DNA from 3 places in the Lysinibacillus sp. CNPSo 3705 genome. Region 3 is predicted to be linked to each of the others. Evidence: riboswitches for the same ligand, from Rfam matches in the RefSeq annotation. Region 3 holds a riboswitch; each other region holds the start of a gene.
What was found. A riboswitch is a leader RNA that binds a small molecule or an ion and turns the genes downstream of it on or off. The one in region 3 is predicted to bind cobalamin.

Region 1 (4,415 bases), on a different contig from region 3:
GTCACATGCTGATTTAAGCTAATTGCCTTTTTTGGTGCTTCCGAATAGACTTGTGTCGTATCGTTATTGTCAATCGTTACTTCCGTTGCACCAGCTTTTGCTGGTTCTACTTGTTCGCTTTTCGATAATGATTCCTGTTTTTCCTCGCTAACACAAGCTGTTAACATACTTAGCATTGCGATCGCAAGAACAAGCCATACGCTTTTTAATGTCTTCATGTCTACTTCTCCTTTTTTCTAAATAATCTATAGAAAGAAATCTAAAACTCTTAACTAACTATAAAAATTGCTCAGATATATAAAAAATATGCGGCTTTTTTGTGACAGGATGTACACTAACTTCCGCATGTACACCAAACACCTTTTGTAGCAATGAGGGTGTTAATACATCAAACGGAGTTCCATATGCCGCAATTTCTCCGTCCTTTAAAACATAAATTTTATCGCAATAAGTTGCTGCAATATTTAAATCATGCAAGGCTGCAATGACCGTAATCGGCAAGCCCCGTACTAAATCCATGAGCTGGAGTTGATGCTGAATATCTAAATGATTCGTTGGCTCATCTAATACCATAACCTTAGCCTGTTGCGCCAATGCCCTTGCCACAACGACCCGTTTTTTCTCACCACCAGATAAGGAACTAAAAGTACGTTCACTTAAATGCAGTACCCCTGCTTGCTGCATCGATTCCTCAACAATAGCTAGGTCTTCTTTTGTATCTACTTCCAAAAGCCTTTTATGCGGTGTACGTCCCATTGCCACAAGATCTTTAACAGTGAACTCAAATAGTACTGGTGTTTCCTGCCCTACGACGGCAAGTTGCTTTGCTACCACCTTTGAAGATTGCTTGTAAATATTTTCATTAAATAAAAATACTTCTCCCTCTTGGGGTTGTAGCATACGGTACATATTTTTTAAAAGGGTCGATTTCCCACTGCCATTAGGGCCAATTATGCCCACAAACTCGCGTTCTTGAATATGTACAGAAACATTGTTTAATATTTTCACCTGCTGCACGGCAAAAGTAACGTTTTTTGCAACGTATACCATTTAATTCTCCTCCCCGAAAGAATACATTTGCTTACGCAACATCCATATAAAGAATGGGCATCCGCATAAAGCCGTTATAATTCCAATCGGCATTTCCTCAGGTGCAATCACAATGCGCGCAGCTGCATCAGCCCATATTAAAAATATCGCACCAATTAATGCACTAACTGGCAGTACAAACTTATAATTTGAGCCGACAATCATACGTACGATATGTGGAATAATCAGGCCAATAAAGCCAATTGCACCACTTACAGCAACAAGGACACCTGTTAATAGGGAAATTACTAAAATTAGTAGCAATCGAAATTTCTCTAAATTAACCCCTAGCGTAACAGCAGATTCTTCGCCAAGTAAAAGTAAATTCAAATGGCGTGCATGTAGACGTAAAATTATGTAGACGATCGTTAAAACTACGAACGGAATCATTATATTCACCCATTTCGCTCCGGCCAAACTTCCCATCATCCAATAGATCACTGCCTTTATGCCCCCCTCTTCCTTCGTCATCATCAGCATAAAATTCGTCATTGCTGACAAAACTAGTGACACGGCAATTCCGGCTAATAATAATCGAACAACTGAAATTCGTCCCCCAACTCGTGCTAAGAAAAACACAATCAGTACTGCAATTGTCGCACCTATAAAAGCAGCAAATGATAGCGCATACATACCTAAAAATGAAAAAGTGCCAAGTAAAATAACAGATGTAGCCCCGACAGATGCACCGGAAGATACCCCCAAAATATAGGGGTCCGCGATTGAATTACGAACTAAAGCTTGAATAGCAGCACCCGAAATAGCAAGCCCCGCTCCGACTATTATGGCAAGTACTACGCGGGGAGTACGAATTTGCCATATGATGATTTCCTGTGAACGGCTCCAATCCAATGTAATGCCAAGTGGGTTGAACGGGATATGCGATAAAATAATGCGCCATACAATACTAGGTGTAATAGACACAGAGCCTACCATGATCGCTAACGTCATAGATATTAGAACGACACCCGTTAATACGACTAAAAGTAAGTTAATTTTTCTTGTTGTTGGATTCTTCAAAACGCTCTCCTCTCTTAAAGCAAAGGGCATAAAAAAAATCCCCTTATCTACAAGAGGATGTCATAGTTAAATAAAGGGCGTCGATTCCCAGTCACTACAACCATCCTCGTGGTTCTATGTAAGTTTGTTGACTTTTATTGGCAGGTCTCCTGGCTTAGGTTCATCATCTATACGCCTTCCCATAGCTCGCTACAGTGACATATTGTATAGACTCTCCATTACAGTTGCGGGACAGCACCGGATTTGCACCGATTTCCCTTTTAAGCAAACGAACAAGTCATTCGCACCAACAAAATAATATTTTATTAAGTTATAAGAGGAACAATATCAGAATATTTTCCAGATAGCAATTATATTATTTATTACGATCAAGTAAAAGTGGTGATAAACGAGCTATTAATAGCTATAAAACAGAACTATTGAACATTAATTATTATTAGAAAAATAAATAAATTTAGATAGTGATTTATCTTACCTTACAAATTCCTCACAGTACACTATGAGGAATCGCCTTCTTCTCTATATTTAATATTAGTGTGGATAATCTTAATTTAACAAAATAAAATTTTTTGGTTATCTATTTTAATAAATATGTTGAAAAAACTCAGTTGGCACTTGGTTTAATCGCCAATCTAACTGTGAAAACTGATGGATTCTAAAAACGTTGCTTTTTGTAGTCGTCTAATAAAAGCGTGTCACTAATGGTACGTAGACTTTCGGTTTCATTCAGCTACGCAAACAATAATAATTTTCAAAAATGAAGCGATATGAAGCTTCTTTGTAAACTAATTTCTCCATTTGTGTAAAGAATCGGTGAAAACCATTGTTCAAATGATGTTTTTAAACTTATCCATTTTCTATGTCCTTTATTTTGGATTCGGATGGTTGACTACCTCCCAAACCATGATAAAGACTTTTTTATGCACGGATGATATCGCAGAAAATTAAGTTTTTAACAATATATTTGAATTATTTTAATTCGACGCTAGTGATTTAAATTATATAAATCTTTTAATCTTATTTCCTCTGTATTATTTTTAAATTGAATTTTTATCTTGTCCTCATCGGATAATTCTTTTTCTTCACCATTGTTGAGTAATAGAGTATTTTCATCTAAGAAGGTATATGTGATGTTAACACCGTCCCTGTGGGATTTCGCTAATTCAGAGAAAAAATTCCATTTCTTATCAGCTAGAATATTCCAACTCTCATAAATAATAATTTCATCTTTATATTTATTATTTCTAGAATCCTCCATAGCTAAAAGATAACGATTGTTACTTTTGGTTTGGAATGTCAAAGTAACTGTTGTTCCATGTCGTTGAATGTTTTTTTGCACATTATTCTCATCTGCTATCCACATATGGACAAAAAGAAAATAATAACTCACAGATATAATGAGAAAGAAAGCTAGTAATGATCCTGCGACCACGAAAATTTTTCTCCTATTTTTGAAACGCACTTTTTTTAAATAATCAATACTCTCCTTTCCCTTATTAATTTCACGGGTATTTTCTACCAAAAAACCTTCTTGCATTTCCATTACATATTTTTTGCATTCTTCACATTCGCTCATATGTTTTTTCATCTGTCTAGTAGTTTCTTCACTAGTCAATTTTTCTATATAACTGGGTACTAAATCTTTAAAAATATCATGGTTCATATTTTATTACACCCTCTCTTAATTCTTTTTTTGCACGATAATATGTAACTCTTGCCCAATTATCAGTTTCTCCAACAATAGAACCAATCTCCTTAAAAGAAAGATTACCTAATAACCTTAAGTAAAGTATTTCACGCTTTTTATCACTCAGTTGATGAGCTTGCTTGAAAAAATTAACTTTATCTTCTTTTCTAAAATATTCTTCTTCTAAGTTGGAGGTTAATGGTTTCATATCACTTAATGACTCTAATAATTGCTTTCTTTTTTTATCATGATTCAGTTCCTGTAGCCAAACATTTTTTGCAATAGAACATAGCCATGTAGAAAATTTCACTGTTCCATTATCATAAAATTTGTTTATAGACTTAATCGCTTGATAGAACGTCTCCTGCGTTAACTCTTCAGCAATTTGATGATTATTAGTTAGTGCCAATAAATATCTAAAAACGAAATCTCCGTATTCTTGAAATATATTATCTTTATTCACAGTTTACCTCCTTTCATTAGTATGAAAAATATATGACTTCAAATAGCTTGAAAAACTCCAAATAGCGGTCGTTTGGTTGATAAATATAAGATATCACTTTATCTTTAATTTCATTTTAATAATTTTTTCCAACTATAAGTCAAGCTACTTAAAAAG
Region 2 (4,415 bases), on a different contig from region 3:
AAAATGTAATGAGTGAAATTCGTTCATCTCTCATGATAAGCGACAATATAAGTAGTCCAAGGGATAACGTCATTTTTTCTAGCGGATGAACAGTCGCTAATTTATTTAAATAAGCATACTTATCAATGAGTAACATCGCTTAACTCTCTTTATGTTTGCCGCGCATTAAGCCAATGAAATAGCCGATAAATCCAGCGCCAATAGCAGCTTGTAGTGCGAATAATAAGCTTTCAATTTCACCACTTGGTGGCTCCCATAAGCTTTCAAACCATGGCTCGTAGTTAGCATCAATTTCACTAATTGCTGCCTCCGCTTCACCATCAGCCCCTCCGAATTCTGCCCCTTTTTGAATAAATAGGGGGATAATCGCTAGGAACACAACAATGGCTAAGAGTAGTAGGTTTTTTTTCATGTTAGTGTGCCTCCTTTGTTGAGAAAACACGTAGAGCCTTTAATTCACTCACATTGTATTTTTTTAGGAAGTTCATGACGATCACTGTTAAAATTCCTTCACTAACAGCAAGAGGAATTTGAGTTAAGGCAAAAATACCAGCAAATTTTGTGAATGAAGCCATAAAGCCTCCGACCTCAGAAGGGAAGGCAAGAGCTAGTTGCACTGAAGTGACAACATATGTACCTAAATCACCAAGCATTGCTGCTAAAAAGACGGCTACTGAAAATGATAATCCCATTTTTTGTGAGCCCTTAAATACATAGTAAGCGATAATAGGGCCCATAATGGCCATCGAAAAGGTATTTGCCCCTAATGTTGTAAGTCCACCGTGTGCTAGCAGTAAAGATTGGAATAATAATACGATTGTCCCGATAACACTCATCGCTAATGGTCCAAAAAGAACTGTTCCAAGTCCAACTCCTGTTGGATGCGAGCAACTCCCTGTTACAGAAGGGATTTTTAAGGCAGATAGTACAAAGGCAAAGGCACCCGATAGCCCTAATATCATTTTTGTTTCAGGATTTTCTTCAATGGTTTTTCGAATAGAACGTAATCCTAAAATAATAAATGGAATCGATACGACCCACCAAAAAATCGCCCATTCAATTGGCAAAAAGCCCTCCATAATATGCATCGCAAATGCACGATTTGGCACGAATAAAAATGCCAATAAGAAATAACTAAGCTTCCAACCTGAAAATTTCAAGAATCTCTCCTCCTAGCTTTAAAATTTTACGAATTAGTATTAGTATGCGATCGATCCAATGTGCCTTGGCGTAATTGTAGCTACCGCTTCGCTTTCGCTACAGAAAACATTTGTAGCTGCCGCTTCGCTTTCGCACAGATAAACAATTTGTCTGGATTTTGAATTGTGCATTCCTTTCAAAGTCCGTGACATCCGCCAGAGGCTTTTTTTTCATTCAGTAGGTGTTTTGGCCCGTTGGAACCATATCTGTACGCATCTACCACCTTGAGATGGAGTCTCTGCTGAATGAAAAAAAGCACTTCTCCGATAGTGGAAAAGTGCATAGCTAAAAAAGCAAATAAAATTCTAATCTGCTAAGCCGCACACCCATCCTCGTAGGTTGAAACGATCACGTATTTTTCGGCAGGTCTCCTGGCTTTAGTTCAACGTTTTATAGGTCTTCCCATCCTTTGGACAGTGACTTTTTCTATAAAACTCCCTAGTACAGTGGCGGGACCGCGCCGGACTTGAACCGGCTTCCCTTTTAAGCGAAAAGCTGAACAATTCGCACCGAAAAAAGATGAAGTTGTGAGATTTCACGACAAAGTGTAACATGAATTTCCATATTTATGCTATGATTTTTATGAAAAAATTTAAAATTGATAGTCTATGTCGAAAATTTAGATAAATCAAAAAGAAATGTCGCGTTTTTCTATTGAATTTTAAAAAAATTGTCACAAATTAAGAAAGTAATATTGAAATTTTTAAAAAATAAGCTATGATAGAAACAGTTTTCAATTACATGAAAATTGCTTTCAGCAAATGTCTTTTGTAGTGAAAGTGAAGCGTTCGCTATAGAAGCCTCCTACCTGTATAGATGGTGAGATGAATGCTGATTTAAGTTCTTTTCAGCGGGTGTCAAAACACCTGTACCTGCTGAAAGAAGGTAAAGCCCTCGGACAAGTATGCCGAGGCATACTTGATATATTAAAAAATTCATATAAAACGTCCATAAGTGCTTGAATATTTTCAAGATAATAGGGAAATCGGTGAAAGTCCGATACAGCCCCCGCTACTGTAATAGCTGATGAAATCGTGATTGCCACTAGTGAAACTAGGAAGGCGCGAAAGTAAAAGGAAGCTTAAGTCAGGAAACCTGCTTATGTGATGATGCATGCAAACTTTTCGGAGGGAGAAGTTGAAGCGAAAGCGAGTACCTGTATATATTCGTTTTTATTTGGCTTCTACTAAACCTTTACTCTTCGTCTAGAGTAAAGGTTTTTCTTTTTCCTAAAAGCAAATGAGGGGAGAACGAACGATTATGACAACTTGGAATTTAGAGGGTATGAAAACACATCTGTTTATTTGTAATGGCAGTAGCTGTATGAAAAAAGATGCTGAGGACATTACACAGGCGATCCGTGACGAAATACAGGTGCTGGCACTTGATCAGGAAATACATACGACGAGAACTCGCTGTAATGGCAGATGTAAGGATGCTTGTGTTGTCATTGCATATCCTCAAGGGAATTGGTACCGTATCCCGACAACAGAGCATGCGAAGGCACTCGTACAAGATTTAAATCATGAATCGTTACATAATGAGCATGTCTTTACATTGCGTGAAGGCTCGCTACACCGTACAGCACAAACAACAGCCATTAAAGGTATTGAAAAGGTGAAAGAGGGGTAACAACATGGCGCAAAAAGGTAAGATTTTCGTAGTTGGCTTTGGCCCTGGAGACTTTAAACATATTACGACTCGTGCTGTAGAGGCACTGCAACAAAGTCATATGATCATTGGTTATAAAACGTATGTTGAACTTATTCAGGATTTAGTTAGTGCAAAGTCGATTATTAGTACTGGTATGACGGAGGAAGTTTCACGTGCACAGGAAGCGGTACGTCAAGCAGAGGCTGGAAGTATCGTATCGGTCATTTCCAGTGGAGATGCCGGCGTTTATGGAATGGCAGGATTAGTGTATGAGGTATTAATCGAGCTAGGCTGGACAGAAGCCACTGGTATCGAGGTAGAAATTGTTCCAGGTATTTCAGCTATTAATTCGTGTGCGAGTTTACTAGGTGCTCCAATTATGCATGACGCCTGTACCATTAGTTTAAGTGACCATTTAACACCTTGGAATTTAATTGCAAAAAGAGTAGAAGCAGCAGCGATGGCGGATTTTGTTATTGCTCTTTATAACCCAAAAAGTGGACGTCGTACGAGACAAATCGTAGAGGCGCAACGAATTTTATTAGAATATCGTTCGCCAGATACACCGGTTGGACTTGTAAAAAGCGCATATCGCGACCGTCAAGAAATTACGATGACTACTTTAGCTGAAATGCTTGAACATGATATCGGCATGTTAACGACAGTTATTATTGGGAATTCAACAACATTTTTCTACGACAATAAGATGATTACGCCACGTGGTTATCAGCGGAAATATACACTTGGTGATGAAAAACAACCGTTACGACCACATCAACGACTCAAGGAAGAAAATGAACCATGGGCGATGAATCAAGAAACAGGAGCAGCTCGTAATGATTTTGCGACAGATCCTAATGCCAATCGTATTAAGCCCAGTTTAGCCATTAGACCACAACTAAAGCCTAAAAAATCGTCACTTGAAATGGCAACAGCAGCTCTTGCTTTGGTGAAGGGTACAAGCGCTATGAAAGTAACACCCAAGCTCGTTCAACAAAAAATCGAATCTGTTTTTGAATTAGCGGTTAGTCCTGGGGTAGCCAATAAGTTCTTTACGCCGCAACAAATGATGACATTAGCTGAAGTAGTTGGTGAGGAAGGGACGATGGAGTATACACCAGACCATCAAATTCATTTGAAAATTCCAACGTCTGAGCCTGAAGAAATTACAACAAAGCTCCGTGAAGTTGGCTTTTTACTTGCACCACTTGGTGACGTACTTTCGTTAAAAGCTTGTGACTTCTGTTATGGAGAAAAGTTCGATTCGATTCCATATGCGGAAGAGATTCAAGAAAAGCTTGGGGGTATGGCGTTACCGAAAACATTAAATATTGGCTTTAATGGCTGCGGTATGGCGTGTTATCGAGCAGTATTTGATGATATTGGCATTGTGTATCGTAAAAGTAAATTTGATGTTTTCATTGGTGCCAAGCCGGTTGGTCGTACAGCACATGCGGCCCAGCCTGTTGTTGAAGGGTTAGAGCCTGAACAGCTCATACCACTTATCACAGACATTATCGATGAATATAAAGCAAATGCGCATCCAAATGAACGTCTGTTTA
Region 3 (4,415 bases):
AGGAGTGAGGGAATTGGAAGGTACTCAAGTGCAAAAGTCGTTGTTCAGTAAAATAGGCTATCTCTATTTACCAACTAATAATATCGATGAAACAATTGAATGGTACCAAAAAAAGCTTGGATTTAAGCTTAAAACGCCAAAATTTCAAGATGATATTGGGTTTGTAGCGGTATTAACACCGCCAGAAGGCTATGTTGTATTACTCCTTGTAGAAACAAAGGATCTTACAACAGCAGATTTTTTACGGGATGGTCGCCTGTATCAAACTTTTACGTTGAATTGTCCAGACCTGGAATATACACATACCGCATTAAAGAATAGTGGTGTAGAAGTTAGTGAAATTATTTGGCGTGGAGAAAATGCTAAATACTTTGTTTTTACTGACCCATCAGGTAATCATATTGAGGCTGCTTGGTCTGTTTGGGATTAAGTAATAAAAGTTGGTGCTAGCTATAGGAGCAGATTAGTGAAACAAGAATATATAAAAATAGTCAATTGTAAAAAATGCAGGAGGTAAGGTAATGGCTTTAAGAAAATATTTAAGTATTATTTCATTGTTATTATTTACTTTGTTCATTATTTTCGCCTATATTACACCAATTGAAGTGAACGGAACCTCAGAAATTGGAGACATTGTAGTTATTTCTTTAATAATAGCTTCATTTCTAACTGCATTTTTTAGCCAAAAGGGGAAGTTAAGAATTTTTGCGTTAATTGTTTCCGCGATTCCAGTGCTTTTTCTACTAGGATTGATAGTACTACCGATATTTTATTTATTAGAGCAATAAGCGGGTACGTTCTTTGTAAGAAGATGGTGAAGTTATTTATATTTAATTCACGAATATCTAAACAAAAAGACAGCGTTCATTAGGTGAAAGTATTATTGCGTTATTTGTTTCTTGGTTTTTTGCAGAAAATTGATAAATTAAGTGGTGATAAAGTGGACAATGCAAATGAAAATAAGCGAATTCTTTATGCGGTTTTCGAGAATGAAATTCAATTGCCTATCTTAGATATTACTCATCCCCTTTTCAACGCAAGTATTGATGAACAGGCGTATCATTTGAGCTGTCTTAAGTCAGCCAGGAGCATTGAATCATTAAAAAAGATGCCTGGCTTTATCCGCAACATCTTTGTGAAAATGTCGAATGTTGACAATTCTTATCTTAGTGGCATGCGTACTTTGCTGTACAAACTTGGCCCCGATTTAACTAGAGGGATAAAATTAGGTTTCCGGGATAAGTGGGCAGTGAAGCAAACTTCTTTTATGGGACTCCGGATCAGGCTGAGGGATCTTTGTCGGTGCCAGTCGGAAATTTTGCTACCCCAGCTTAAGCAATTTCCTGAACGGAACCTTTGTTTTTTTAATATCGCTGGAGGGGCCGCTACCGACAGTATCAACACCCTAATTCTCATTCAAGAATCGGACCCAGAATTACTTAAGGAACGCAAGATTGAAATCAATATTTTAGATATCGATACTTATGGCCCCAATTTTGCCAAGCGATGCATCGATGCTTTGAAGCAGCCAGGGGAACGCCTTCATGACCTGGACATTGCCCTCAATATTATTCATTATGACTGGAGTCAACCAGAGGCATTATTAAAGATGAGTTTAGAACGTTCCAACTGGATTCAACTCTGTTCATCGGAGGGTGGTCTATTTGAGTACGGTTCGGATGCAGCCATCATTGAAAATCTAAACCATTTCTATACTAACTCCCCGGCGGACGCTCGGATCACGGGTTCATTAATTTTCGACCGGGCGCATGTAAATCCGGGATACCTGGGTTTTACAGAATTTATTGGCGTGCAAATCCAATATCTTGGGCTAGAGGGATTGCAGCGGATTTTAACCAAAACCTCGTGGGTTTTGGAAAAATCCCATGAAATTGATACGATCTATACGTTGTTTTCATTAAAGAAAGCTGACATATGAAGTAAAACAGGCCAAGGTTAAGAACCTGGCCTTATTGTGTTAGCCATTACTAATAGGTTTTTATTATATTCAGAAAATAAAATTGACGCGAACATTAGAGCATGATATGTTTAATACTAATTTCATAGCAACCATTACAAGTTTGAGTGAAATAAGCTTTCATTCAATTAAAAGGAAAATGGGTGTAAATCCCATGCTGTCCCGCAGCTGTAAATGAGGAGTTTTGTTTCGATAACCACTGAGAAATTACTTGGGAAGGTGAAGCAACATTATGATTCATGAGCCAGAATGCCTGCTTGTAAAGAGATTCATTGATGATCTACGAAAGATAGGGAGATGGATAGAGGCTTACTTATAGTAAGTTGTTCTGTCCTTATTCTTTTGGAATAAGGTTTTTTTATGCCTTCTTTCAATCTAGATTCATTTAGTGAACCACAAACAAAGAAGGAGACAGAAAATGAGATTGACAAAGTATTTACTTCCTTTCACGCTTATTTTGATGTTCAGTTTACTCACTGGCTGTACAAGCAATGAAAAGGGAGAGACAGCATCGAAAAAACAGACAGACGAAAAAATGATAACGATTGGGTGGCCATTAGATGTAGGTCCATTAAATCCCCATACATATTTACCAAATCAAATGACAGCACAAGCAATGGTCTATGAATCATTGGTTGACTATAATGATGATGGAACAATTACGCCGAAACTAGCAGAAAGTTGGGACATCTCAAAGGATAAAACCTCTTATGTATTCCATTTGAGAAAAGATGTCAAGTATTCAGATGGAACAGCTTTTAATGCAGATAATGTAATACGCAACTTTGATGCCGTTTTAGCAAATCGTGAATTGCATTCGTGGATGGGTATGGTTAACCATATTAAAGAGGTTGTGAAAGTAGACGATTATACAATTCGATTGCAATTAGATGAACCGTATTATCCTGTTTTAAACGAACTTGCCTTTGTAAGACCTTTCCGTTTTTTAGGGGATAATGGATTCCCAGAAGGTGATGCGACCCAAGATGCAATGAAAGCGCCAATTGGGACAGGCCCATGGGTTTTAACAGATTACAAAAAGGATGAATACGCTCTATTCAGTCGCAACGACAACTACTGGGGAGAAAAACCTCTTGTAGAACAAATAAAAGTAAAAATCATCCCTGATTCAGAATCGATTTCATTGGCCTTTGAAAACGAAGAATTAGATTTAATATATGGTCGAGGCATTATTAGTTTAGATAACTATACGTATTTAAAAGATAGTGGAAAATATAAAACCGCTACGTCTGAACCTTTGTCTACAAAAGCGCTACTGTTCAATACACAGTCTGGCCCGTTAGCAGAATTGAAGGTTCGCCAAGCGATTCAATATGCAATCAATAAGGAACAAATGGTTGATAGTATTACACATGGTACAGAAAAGGTTGCCAATACACTATTTTGGGATGCTATTCCCTATGCCAATATTGATTTAGCGCCCATTTTATATAATCCCAAAAAAGCGCAACAATTGTTAGAGGAAGCGGGATGGAAGCTACAGAAGGGTGAAAAAATTCGCTCTAAAAACGGACAGCCATTAACATTAGATTTAATCTACATTGCTACAGATGCAATTCAAAAGCCAATGGCGGAACTAATGCAAGGTGAACTAGCAAAAATAGGGGTACAGTTGAATTTAGAAGGCGCAGATGTGATGGTAGGTCTGCAAAAATTAATGGATAATCAGGTTGATATTAATTTCTGGCGTACAAATGGACCACCAACAGATCCACATAGCTTTGTTAATGAATCAGCTACACCAAACGCTAATGGTGTCTATGAAGCGAAATTAGGCTTACCAACTGCCAAAGAAATCGATACTAAAATTCATCAATTATTAGTAGGTACAGATGAAAAAGAGCGCGTGCAACTTTATACGGATATTTTAACAATGTTCCATGACCAATCACTATTCTTTCCTATATCTTACGAAACAAATAGCGTGATTTATCAGCCATATATGAAAGATTTTGCGCCACGAGCATCTGAATATGATATTCCCTATGCACAAATGGAAAAAGAAAAATAACTGTAAAAGAGAGAGTATGTCAATCAAAGACAGCTCTCTCTTTATCATAGGATTGATTGGGAAGTGACAGCATGTATGAATCAACATGGATGTTTTGTTTAAAAAGAATTTTGACATTGCCTTTTGTATTATTGGGCGTATCCATCCTGACTTTTGTATTTATTCGTTTCGTTCCAGTAGAGCCTGCGGAGGTCATTCTTAGATTGGCAAGGGTTGCGCCAACAGCGGAAGCCATTCAAGCATTGCGAGAAGAACTTGGAACAGACAAACCTTTTCTTATTCAATATTTGCTATGGTTAAAAGGCGTTTTGCATTTAAATTTTGGGACATCTTTTGTTAGTAAATTACCAGTAGCACATGAGCTATTCGCAAAATTACCAGCAACCATCGAATTAGCTGTTGCTG

Region 1: linked by a shared signal. The riboswitch ahead of PVA17_RS08415 (FecCD family ABC transporter permease) and the one ahead of nikA (nickel ABC transporter substrate-binding protein) in region 3 are both predicted to bind cobalamin.
Region 2: linked by a shared signal. The riboswitch ahead of PVA17_RS09990 (energy-coupling factor ABC transporter permease) and the one ahead of nikA (nickel ABC transporter substrate-binding protein) in region 3 are both predicted to bind cobalamin.

The regions. Positions count from the first base shown of each region.
Region 1 covers NZ_JAQZSD010000014.1:64,416-68,830, reverse strand. Annotated here, with positions in the region: gene PVA17_RS08425 (ABC transporter substrate-binding protein) at 1-218, opposite strand, end outside; gene PVA17_RS08420 (ABC transporter ATP-binding protein) at 277-1,050, opposite strand; gene PVA17_RS08415 (FecCD family ABC transporter permease) at 1,051-2,040, opposite strand; cobalamin riboswitch at 2,232-2,415, opposite strand; gene PVA17_RS08410 (anti-sigma factor) at 3,095-3,772, opposite strand; gene PVA17_RS08405 (RNA polymerase sigma factor) at 3,762-4,259, opposite strand.
Region 2 covers NZ_JAQZSD010000018.1:43,726-48,140, forward strand. Annotated here, with positions in the region: gene cbiQ (cobalt ECF transporter T component CbiQ) at 1-136, opposite strand, end outside; gene PVA17_RS09985 (energy-coupling factor ABC transporter substrate-binding protein) at 140-412, opposite strand; gene PVA17_RS09990 (energy-coupling factor ABC transporter permease) at 414-1,160, opposite strand; cobalamin riboswitch at 1,545-1,729, opposite strand; cobalamin riboswitch at 2,136-2,318, shown strand; gene PVA17_RS09995 ((2Fe-2S) ferredoxin domain-containing protein) at 2,461-2,832, shown strand; gene cobJ (precorrin-3B C(17)-methyltransferase) at 2,837-4,415, shown strand, end outside.
Region 3 covers NZ_JAQZSD010000053.1:16,333-20,747, forward strand. Annotated here, with positions in the region: gene PVA17_RS18830 (VOC family protein) at 14-430, shown strand; gene PVA17_RS18835 (histidine kinase) at 522-788, shown strand; gene PVA17_RS18840 (hypothetical protein) at 893-1,939, shown strand; cobalamin riboswitch at 2,061-2,253, shown strand; gene nikA (nickel ABC transporter substrate-binding protein) at 2,397-4,010, shown strand; gene nikB (nickel ABC transporter permease) at 4,082-4,415, shown strand, end outside.